2 linked regions of the Prochlorococcus marinus subsp. marinus str. CCMP1375 genome follow. The protein of the gene in region 2 interacts with the protein of the main gene of each other region in a pairwise test. Links are inferred from orthologs where the notes say so. Each region holds a gene or a part of one and is shown on either strand. Other genes may lie near its edges.

Region 1 (5,066 bases), 200 kb from region 2 along the record:
ACCTATAGCTCTACTTACTAAAAGATCTGTAGGGGTAGTTTTATTTTGCCGAGTGAACTGTTTCCTGAGTTGTTGAAAAATAATTCCTATTAGCAAGGCCAAAAGGCCACTGGCTGCAGATGAAACTTCTTTTGCTTCACTTAAAGTCGAGAACTTTTTTAAAATTAGTGGAGAAAACGCGTCAAAGCCAAGCCAACCACTAGCTACACCAGTAATAAAAAATAAAATCAGTACGAGTATCTCCACCATGGCATTAAGTTTGGGACCTCTTTTTTGATTTATGTAGCATTGTTCTTATGTAATCTATTGGTTTAAAGGAATATGCATAGCTTTGTGTATTGATTTATAAGTCAACCTGTGAATTATCCTAGAAGTGCTTATTTACATATACCTTTTTGTCATAGACGCTGCTTCTATTGTGATTTCCCAGTTGTCCCTTTGGGAGATAGAGCTGGAACTGAGAATGGACCAGGTAGCTCTTCTGTCAAATCATATTTGAATCTTTTACATAGGGAGATTTCTTTAGCTCCTAAAGTTGCCTCATTATCAACTGTTTATATAGGTGGAGGAACACCTTCTATTTTAAGTGCTGACCAAGTAGCAAATTTATTAGATCATTTGCGATTACATTTTGGGTTTCAAAATGGTGCTGAGATTTCTTTTGAAGTAGATCCTGCAAGTTTTGATACTTTTTCATTGGAAGGCTTTTTAGATGCAGGAGTAAATCGATTAAGCTTAGGAGCACAAAGTTTTGATGACAAAGTTCTTGCTCAATTAGGAAGACGTCATACTGCCAATGATTTGCTAGATGCTTGTGGTTGGATTAATCAAGCCTTTAACGAAAGAAAACTATTTAGTTGGAGTCTTGATTTAATTCAAAATCTACCTGGACAGGATTTATGTTCTTGGGAAAAGCAACTTTTGAAGGCTTTAGATATTTCACCTCCACATATGTCGATATATGATCTTTCCATTGAGAAAGGTACTGTTTTTGAATGGAGACAAAATAGGGGGGAATTGTCTTTGCCTAATGAAGATGATGCATCTGATATGTCAAAGATGACTAGTGACAAATTAAAACAAGCAGGTTTTTCTCGATATGAAATTTCTAATTATGCACTACCTGGGCACGCTTCTCGCCATAATCGTGTTTATTGGAGTGGCTCTGGATGGTGGGGTTTTGGACAAGGTGCTACCAGTTGTCCATGGGGAGTGAGGTCCTCTAGGCCTAGGACTCGAGAAAAATATAAAAAATGGTTAGAGGTTCAAGAGAATGATGGATTGGATAAATCTTTGACTTTAAATAATGAAGGCCAATTAATTCCTCTAGATGAGCTTTTAATCTTTGGACTCCGTAGAAGAGAGGGAATAGATTTCAAAGAACTTGTTAGTAGTTTTAATTGGGATGAGAGTCAGCTTGAGATTAATTTGAATAATTTAAAAAATTATTGGGCAAACTCTCTTAAGGAGGGATTAATTAAACAAAGAGGATATAGATTTTATTTAACTGATCCTCATGGAATGGATCTTAGTAATCAGATTCTTGTTGATATGTTGTTGTGGTATGAGTCTTTACTTAATTCCTCAATTGATCAACCCAACTTGTAAGTGATTCTATAAATAAGGACCTTCCATCTATAAGGGGTTTTGCAAATGGAGGCTGTTTGTCTGTAAGGCCTAGTAAATCTGCGGTTACTCTTACTTGACCATCACATTCCTCTCCTGCACCAATTCCTATTACAGGGATTTTGAGCATTTGAGTTACTTTACTGGCAACTTTTGAAGGGACATGTTCTAAGACTACTGAAAAGCAGCCAACCTGTTCAATTTTTAGAGCCTGAGTGACTAACTTTTCTTGCCCCAATGCGTCTTCAGCTTGTCGATGATACCCAAGATTATTAACTGATTGTGGGGTTAAGCCAAGGTGCCCCATTACAGGTATGCCCATTCGAATAAGCCTTTCAATAACTGAAATGACTTCAGGTTCAGCTCCTTCGATTTTTACAGCTGCAGCACAAGAGTTTTTCAGTAAGGTTCCAGCTGCCGCTACGGCTTTATCTTCTCCACATTGATAACTCAGAAATGGAAGATCACAAACTACTAGAGGTTGCTTATTTTTTGGACTTAAAAAACCTCTCCCAACAGCTTGAGTGTGATGGAGCATTTGTTCAAGAGTTACAGGCAATGTTGTGGTATGCCCATGAATGAACATTGCTAGTGAGTCCCCTACAAGAACAACATCTGCTCCTGCAGCTTCAACAATTGCCGAAGAAAGGCTGTCCCAAGCAGTGAGGATTGTGATTTGATTTCCAAGTTCTTTAAATCGAACTAATTCCTTAGGAAGCATTTAGCTTGTTTGCTAAGAGATTTGGATTGCTAAACTTTAGGAGACTCGGGCCCATGCGGCTTCGACGCCTAAATCTGGTCAGGACCGGAAGGTAGCAGCCACAAGGGATGCTTGAATCTGGCGTGGATTCCGGGTCACCTAAATTAAAGCCTTGATTTTACTGATCACGCCTAAGTTGTCTAAGTCTTAGGAATTCAGGGATACTTGCTCCAGGCTCTTTGTTTGGTGTTTGTCGATATAGAGATTGAGGAGATAATTTAGCACCTGCTTTTTGCTTGGTGTAAGGCTGATTCCCATCAAAACCAGTTGCAATTACAGTTACTTGAACTTCCCCTTCAAGAGCTTCATCAATAACTGCGCCAACAATAATATTTGCTTCTGGGTCTACAACATCGTAAATAACCTCTGAAGCAGAGGTCATGTCTTCTAATGTCATGTCTTTCCCGCCTGTAATATTTACTACGCAGCCTTTTGCTCCATCTATACGACCAGCTTCTAATAAAGGACTGTTTATTGCTGCTTGAGCGGCTTCGGCGGCTCTAGAACGACCAGATCCAATGCCTATTCCAAGTAATGATGTTCCAGCTTCAGTCATTACAGAGCGAACGTCCGCAAAGTCCACATTTACAAGACCAGGCAAAGTGATTATGTCGGTTATGCCTTTCACTCCCATTCGTAAAACATCATCTGCATTTTTAAATGCTTCTTGAAGGGGCGCTCCTGCAATTGCATCTTTAAGGCGATCGTTAGGGATGACAATTAAAGTGTCAACACTTTCTGTGAGCTTGGCGATACCTTCATCTGCTTGACGCATTCTGCGGCGACCTTCAAAACTAAATGGTTTAGTAACTATTGCGACAGTAAGGGCTCCGCTTTGTTTGGCTACTTCTGCAACTACTGGTGCTGCTCCAGTGCCTGTTCCTCCACCCATGCCAGCGGCAATAAATACCAAATCGGCACCTTCTAAAGCTTGTTGAAGCTCTGCTCTAGATTCTTCTGCAGCTTTCTCTCCAATACTTGGGTTCCCTCCAGCTCCTAGGCCTCGAGTTAATGTTTGACCAAGTTGAACTCTATTCTCAGCCGAAGATTGCAACAAAGCTTGTGCATCAGTATTGAGAACTCTGTATGAGACCCCTTGAAGATCACTAAGAATCATTCGATTTACAGCATTGCTGCCACCACCACCTACGCCAATTACTTCAATGCGGGCATTCTGGCTTGGTTGAATGCTCTCTGATCTAATGGACGAGTTTGAATTGTTTCCCATAGCCATCACCATACTCGGGATTTAGATGAATGATTTTTGGTGCATTATGACTGGCTTTGGAGATCTGTTGGGTTTTTCAAGAAAGTCTCGTCTTTCTTTAAGGAGATAAATCAGAGTTCACTGACTTTTCTCCAGATTTTCATGGCTTTGAAGAGGTGTTTTTTCTAATTATTTTTTTCATTTGGTAAAAACAATTTTGGTTTTGAGGGATTTTTTAAGTTGAGAATAATTTCGGACGTGTCAGTTAATTTATTTGGGAGTGACTTAGACAATTGAGCAATTGCTTTCAATTGCTGGTCTAACAAGTTTGATTTGTTCCCTAGATGAACAAATTTAAAAAACTCTGTTTGGAGGCTTATATTTCCATTTGGATTGAAAATAACTCTTTTAAGAGGGCTGCCAAGACTAGTCTGATTTCTCAAGAGAAATTTAATCAGATCTTTTTTGCTAGGGTCCCAGCCATCAATAATGAGACCTTTTGATGTGTTTGAAGATTCATTAGTGCCATTAATAATGGGTATCCAATAACCTTCTTTATCAACCATTCCTTTTTCTTGATTATTGCCTTGTTTCCTTAGAGCAAAAGCTATGGGCTCTCTTTCTAAAATTTGTACGTCAATTCCTAGTGGAGCAATCCTTCGACTAATTGCAACAGCTTTTATCGGTAAATTCTTTTGAAGATTGTTTTCTAGTTGTTTTGGATTTATTTCTAAAAGGGATGTTGGCAAATTAATACCCATAGCCTTAACTATTTCTCTATTGGGAGTATTTGCAGCACCCTTGATATGGATTTGATTGCTATTAATGGGTTCTCTCCCTTTCGTTACAAGTAGCCCCCCTAAGAAGGTTGTAATTGAGAAAAAACAGATGATTCCCCAGATTTGCTTGATTTTTAAATTTCCAGAATTCTTTGGCCTCCTAAATGGCTTTGAAGACCATGTCATAGGTCGCAACGAGCCTTCCCCATTAATTGATCCATCCATTGCCGAGCACGTTCAGCATCTGCAAAAGGAACATCTATTTCTTTCCCACATCCAATTAATCGAAGGCGACATTGACCTTGCGACTCATTTGTAAGAGGTGCTTCTCCAGAGCTCAAAGCCATTAATTCAACTAGTTCTAAGCGCTTAACTTCAAAAGTATCTTTTTCTTTGAAGCTACCTGCCTCGAAACTGCTCCATGTAATAATCCCATCCTTAAGACGCGCGGCTCCTGACCCGTCAAGTTTGGCTAGTTCGGAGCCTTCTGCCCAAAAACGATAAAGATTTTGCCTTCGTCTCTCAAGCCATCCAAGTGCGGTTAAAAGCACAAAAACTAAGAGTAAAGGGAACCAAAGCAAACCATGCATCATGTTGTTTTGGCAACAGTGGTTTTAATCACCATGCAAATGGAACTCTTTTATTCTTAAGCGCTTTCTATCAACCTTGCCACAAGTTGTGAGATATCTATTCC
Region 2 (6,142 bases):
GGCAAGGCTCAGCCAACAAAGGAATTAATAAATCTATAGATCTGGGATCTCTATGCTCACAAAACACTCTCAAACCTTGTAATCGCTCTTCATGGCCTTGTTGCAGCCAATTTAATCCCAATTGACATTCATTTGAAACTTTAGTTTCATCTGAATCAAATGCTTCAATATCGATTTCATCTAATGGATCCCCTTGAACTTCTGCCGCCAACTCCTTTGCAAGAATATCCGGATCTATCGCAAGACTTCTTAGTCCTTCATCTGCTGAATTGAGGCGATCTTCTTTCATACTAAAGATATTAACCAGAGTAAGTAATTTCTGATTTATCAAAGGGGCGCAGGCGCCAACATATCCCCTGGGAGCCAAATACGAGCAGTAACTGCCAATAACGCGAGACCAAAGAGAGTCACTATAATTAAAGGCAAAATTGTTGTTCTTAGGAAGCTCAAGAGGAAGAACCTGTTGGAATCATTTTGCTTCAAATTCTCAAAAATTAAACCTTAACGCAATGAAAAAACGCTACTTAAAGATTTCCTTTTCATTGTAAAAAGACAAAAAACTGCTATCACCAAGCTTATCCAACCACCTCTTTCCTGATGAAATAAAAAAGCTCCACTTGCAAAAAGCATTCCAAAAAGCAAGCCCACACTAAGTAAAAAACGAAAAATCAATTCCTTCAAAGAATCCACAGGGACAATCTCAAAACGTTTTCTCAAACGTGCCCACCCTGGGCCTGGAGGCCTTACAAGACGAACAAATTTTTCCAACACTTCATCAGACTCCGGTGGCGTTAATGCTAAAGCAATCAACCAGACTATTGCAGTAAGAATTGTTGTTACCATGAGTTTAATTCCATAATCTTCAATCCGGAAAATTGGAACTACTGATGTTGTAAAGCCAATAAAAAAACCACAAATCATAGCCGCTAACTCTGATATTGCATTAATTCTCCACCAAAACCATCGCAAAACGAGTACAACACCTGGACCAGTCCCTATCGCTATAACAAGGCGAAATATTGATCCAATGCTGTCACTAATCAATGCAGTAATAATTCCCACAACTAAAAGTAATAAACATGTAATTTGACCCATGAGAATCAATTCTTTCTGACTTGCCTCAGGTCTTATGAATCTTTTATACAGGTCATGAGTTAAGTAACTAGCTCCCCAATTCAAAGAGGTACTTACTGTGCTCATGAATGCCGCGACCAGAGAGACTATAACGATCCCTAATACAACTGGTGGTAGATATTCAATTGCAAGGGTTGGATAACTAAGCTCCCAATCTTGCTGGGAAGGTAACAAAACCAATGCTGAAAGTCCAACAACAATCCACAACCAACTACGCAAAAGGTAATTAACACACAGGAATACCCATCCTGCCAATGTCGCCTGCTGCTCATCTTTTGTTGCTAGCAAGCGCTGAATAAATTCCCCCCCACCATCACTCCTTCTGAAACTCCACCACTGAAGAGATAAAAATGCAATAAAAGTAGCAGCACTTATACCAGCTTTACCAATCCATTGAAATCCATCTTGAGTCCATGTCCATGGGAAAATCGACAACAGTTCCGGTCTGTCTAATGCTTCTAATCCAGCAATCATTTGAGACATTCCACCTGAAGCATTGATGACCGTAAAAGCAAGAACAAAAGCACCTACCAGTGCCAATAGCAACTGAACAAAATCGTTTACAACAACTGCCCATAATCCACCTACTGCTGTATATACAAGCATGAAGAAAGCGACAATCAAAAGAAGCAAGAATGTATCAGTCACAGATCCAATTACACGATGTCCATCGACCATTCCAAGAGCTTCTGCAACCTTTCTCATTGCTAGAAAAGCATATCCAATACCAATACAATTAATAGGGACAGAAAGCAAAAAAGCCTTAATTCCTCTTAACCAAGCAGCAGCAGACCCCCCATAACGCAATTCAGTAAAAGCAGCATCAGTCAAAACACCGCTACGTCTCCACATAGGTGCAAAAACAACTGTCATAGCAACATGAGCCAATCCAAAACTCCACCACTCCCAATTTCCAGCAAGCCCTCTAGTCCCAACTAAACCAGCAACATATAGAGGTGTATCGATTGAAAAAGTTGTTGCAGCCATTGAAGCTCCAGCAAGCCATCCTGTTAATTTGCGGCCAGCAATAAAGTAATCATCTTCACTATTATTTCTACGAGATAGAACAAGACCTAAGAAAAGTGAAAGCATCAAATAAAAGCTCAAAACCATCCAGTCTATTAATGCCATGAAGTGTTTGATTTTTGTTGATAGTTCTATTTAAACGTTTTCTGACGATTTTACATATTCATACTTCTAAGTTGTCCACATGCAGCATTCTTATCTAAACCTCGACTTGCACGCAAGCTAACTACGATTCCTCTTTTTTGTAATGTCTTAATAAATATATTGACACGTTGATTGCTAGGACGTTGAAAAGACTCACCATCTATGGGGTTATAGGCAATTAAATTGACATGGCTCTGAAATCCTCCAACAAGATCAGCTAACTCTTCCGCATGTTCAATATGATCATTCAAATGACCTAAGAGAATATATTCAAAGCTGACTCTCCGACCTGTTAGATCTAAATAGTGACGACAGTCTTCTAATAAAAGTTTTATAGGATAATTTTGTGCTGAAGGAATCAATGACTCACGTAATTTTTGATTTGGGGCATGCAAACTTAATGCAAGTGTAAATTGAACACTCCCTAGGAATTGAAGCGCAAGCTCTGCAAGTTGAGGCAAAGTATTCTTTACCCCCACAGTGCTAACAGTTATTCGACGTTGTCCAATACCTAAATCTTTATTTAAACAACAAATAGATGATAGTACTTCTTCAATATTCAAAAGTGGCTCACCCATTCCCATGAACACAACATTGGAAGGGCTTCTATTAAAGGCTTTTTTTACCGCAAAAACTTGCGCTACAATTTCATTGACTTTCAATGATCGCTTAAGGCCATCTTTACCAGTTGCACAGAATTGACATCCCATTGGGCAGCCAATCTGGCTAGAGACACAAATCGTCAATCGATTCCCTGAAGGAATCCCCACTGTCTCAATAATCTCACCATCGCCTGTAGATAATAATAATTTAATAGTTCTATCACCAGCTATAAATCTATTTACTTCTACAAGTCCTCCAACCGATATACCTTTTTGAATTAAAGAATTTCGCCAAGCCTTGGGCAAAACAGTTATATCATCAAGATTATCTACTCCCTTTTGATATAGCCATTGATGTAATTGCCGTCCTCTATACAAAGACTCACCATGATCTAAAGCCAACCTTTCGAGCTGACTAAGATCTAGACCAAGTAACTGAATCTTATGACTTTCCAATATGTCAAAAACTACCTAATAAGAATTCCATGGCCTAATTTGAACTCCACAATTACTAAAGCAATAAATCCAATCATTGCCCAGCGTCCATTTAGATTTTCAGTATGGTTGTGAAAACCATAGCTAGGCAATTTACGCTCTGGAATAATTTTCGGGTCGATCATTGAAGGTAGTAAATAACTTAAAAGCTTTTGAAATGGAGAAGTATTACTCGTCTGAGAGCAATCCCTCTTCTTGCAGACCTTCTAAAGCTGCAGGGTCTGGCGACTGATCCTCTTGGAAATTATCATCTCCACTTGGACGAGCAAATGCTGCAAAATTACTGGTAGAGGGGTCAATGCCATGTCGATTCCGAGTTGCCTCTAAATCAGCGTCACTCGGATCATCCAATACAGAAGTTAGATTTGCTGCCGCTGGTGAAGAAGGCATCTCGACCGTGTAATCAGGGCGAAGGTTTTGAATGCGACGATATCCTGCAGGATCTTCTGCCAAAATATCTGGGTGAGGTCCTGCCTCGGCACGCAATTCTTCTACAAAACCGCTAAATCCCGTACCAGCTGGAATCAAACGGCCAATAATGACATTCTCTTTAAGCCCTCTCAACCAATCAGATTTGCCTTCAATTGCAGCTTCCGTAAGAACTCTAGTTGTTTCTTGGAATGACGCTGCAGAGATAAAGCTATCTGTATTCAAAGAAGCTTTTGTAATACCCAATAAAACAGGCGTGAATTCAGCAGGCGCTCCTCCTGTAATTGAAATAGCTTGATTTGTATCTTCTACTTGTCGAATTTCTATCAACTCACCAGGCAAAAGAGTCGTATCACCAGCATCTTCAATACGAACTTTACTAGTCATTTGCCTAACAATTACCTCAATATGTTTGTCATCAATTGCTACACCCTGAGATTTATAAACATTCTGCACTTCAGTTACTAAGCGGTGTTGAAGTTTGGCTATTGCCTCTTGAGCCGCCTCCATAAGTGGCTTTCGATCACGAAGATCCCCAAAGAAACACTCTAATAATTCATGAGGATTAACAGGGCCATCTGTCAACAATTCTCCTGCCTTCACTTCCTGGCCATCACTAATCATAACATTCTTTCCAAGGAGAATTGGGTATTCCTCAATCAGGTCATCGCTTTCAATCACTTTTACTACTACCGAATCATCATCATCTCCTTGATTTATCTCTACAATTCCTCTTCTTTTACATAGTATCGCCGAGTCCCTAGGCCTTCTAGCTTCTAGCAACTCCTCAATTCTTGGAAGACCCTGTACAATGTCACCGGTTTTTTGTCTCTCGAACACCAAAAGTGCCAAACCATCTCCTCTCTGTACTAAATCACCATTCTTGACATGCAGAACTGAGTCTGGCGAGACCATATAAGGACGGCCTAATCTGAGGGTTACTTTATTTTCTTTGATGGCTTCAATCTCTCCACAACAATTTATAGGCTCTTCATTAGACAACAAATCGCCATCAATAACCCTTTGCCCTATTTTGACAACAGGCTTAGAAGCAGCAGTTAGAGTTACTGTATCTTCTTGACGCTCTACAATAAGTCTTCTAATAGGTTCATCTTCTTTCATCTCAGGTAATTGAACAATTCCTTTTTCCTTACATAGGATCTGCGTTGTTGCAACAATATCTCCAGCTTTTACAATCTGCTGATCTTTGACTTGCAACTCTGTATGAGTCGAACCATGACTTGAGTCGGAAATTGTGTCACGTCTAACAAGAATGCTTTCTAAAATAACTAGCCTTAATCTTTGAATTGTCTTAGTTGATTGATCTTCTGTTACTTCAACATCTACAGTCATTTGAGGTGTTGTATCAAATGTCTCTAAGATTAATTGTGTTTTAAGCAACTCGACTCCCTCTACAGACTTAATCAATTCGCCATCTTTATATCCAAGCCTTTGCGTAGCCTTCAAGCCTAAAGATGGCCCTTGTTGTTGGGTGACATGAGAAAGTTCTGGCAATTGAGCTTTATCTGGAATTGTATATTCTTCAACTGGTCTTAATAAAACACCTTTACCCTCAGTCGTTTCAATAGTCTGAACAAAGACCATTGCTTCTGGCTTTATTCCCTTTGCTATCGTCTCGCCAGGATTAACAATTTGTCCTTCATTATCAAAACGTTCCAAGATATTTGAATCAGTACAGAGATGAAATTCTCCACTCCTTACAATAATTTCTCTAAGGATGTCATTCTTTTGTGTGACTGTTACGATCCCAGCTGTTTGACTGAAAATATCCTTGACAACTTCTGTCCCAGCTTCAATCCATTGACGATCTTGAATCATTAACAAAGAAATATCCTTATTAATTTCATGGGTTTCCTGAGGAATCCATAACAAAGAACCTCCATTGCTTACTTCAAATCCATTTTTTGCTGATCGCGCTTTTTTGATGGCAAGACCAGGTGCATATTTAACCAAACCACCTGTCTTTGTTCTAAAACGATCATCAGACAACTCAGCAATTACTTCGTTGTTACCAATCTTGCTTCCAGGAATACTATTTATCCGATAGCGAGTACCATCATTTGCTTCAAGGTTCCATATTTCGCCTGAGTGATTAGACTCTTCAAGCAAGTTGTAATCCTTCAAAGTCATTGAAGTAGTTACTATCTGAACTTCTCGAGAATCTCCAATAGAATCACGAAGACGCACCTCACCACCAAATTCACTGGATTGACTAGCCTCAGCTAAGACTTTACCTGCTTGTACATTGGCATTACTTGCAATAACTGGTTTTGCATTAGGAGGAAGGTTAT

Evidence for each region. The genes of interacting proteins can lie anywhere in the genome.
Region 1: the proteins of rlmN (region 2) and ftsZ interact in binary tests that used the Escherichia coli proteins (3 or more experiments, as listed by UniProt). The link is inferred for Prochlorococcus marinus subsp. marinus str. CCMP1375 from one-to-one orthologs.

What each region holds. Positions count from the first base shown.
Region 1 is NC_005042.1:1,285,309-1,290,374, reverse strand. What follows is about bases 1,563-4,491. They hold ftsZ (cell division protein FtsZ), read right to left. Parts: upstream 3,621-4,491; coding sequence 2,505-3,620; downstream 1,563-2,504. Other genes in these bases: PRO_RS06810 (cell division protein FtsQ/DivIB), read right to left, coding at 3,779-4,491; panB (3-methyl-2-oxobutanoate hydroxymethyltransferase), read right to left, coding at 1,577-2,347; hemW (radical SAM family heme chaperone HemW), read left to right, coding at 1,563-1,608. In the rest of the region: PRO_RS06835 (PIN/TRAM domain-containing protein), read right to left, coding at 1-249; more of hemW, read left to right, coding at 358-1,562; more of PRO_RS06810, read right to left, coding at 4,492-4,597; PRO_RS06805 (hypothetical protein), read right to left, coding at 4,555-4,965; PRO_RS06800 (D-alanine--D-alanine ligase family protein), read right to left, coding at 5,019-5,066. UniProt on the Escherichia coli protein: Essential cell division protein that forms a contractile ring structure (Z ring) at the future cell division site. The regulation of the ring assembly controls the timing and the location of cell division.
Region 2 is NC_005042.1:1,486,454-1,492,595, forward strand. The notes cover bases 1,340-4,184. They hold rlmN (23S rRNA (adenine(2503)-C(2))-methyltransferase RlmN), read right to left. Parts: upstream 3,363-4,184; coding sequence 2,316-3,362; downstream 1,340-2,315. Other genes in these bases: PRO_RS08005 (sodium:solute symporter family protein), read right to left, coding at 1,340-2,265; PRO_RS08015 (high light inducible protein), read right to left, coding at 3,374-3,526; PRO_RS08020 (DNA-directed RNA polymerase subunit beta'), read right to left, coding at 3,570-4,184. Outside these bases: PRO_RS08000 (HEAT repeat domain-containing protein), read right to left, coding at 1-289; more of PRO_RS08005, read right to left, coding at 502-1,339; more of PRO_RS08020, read right to left, coding at 4,185-6,142.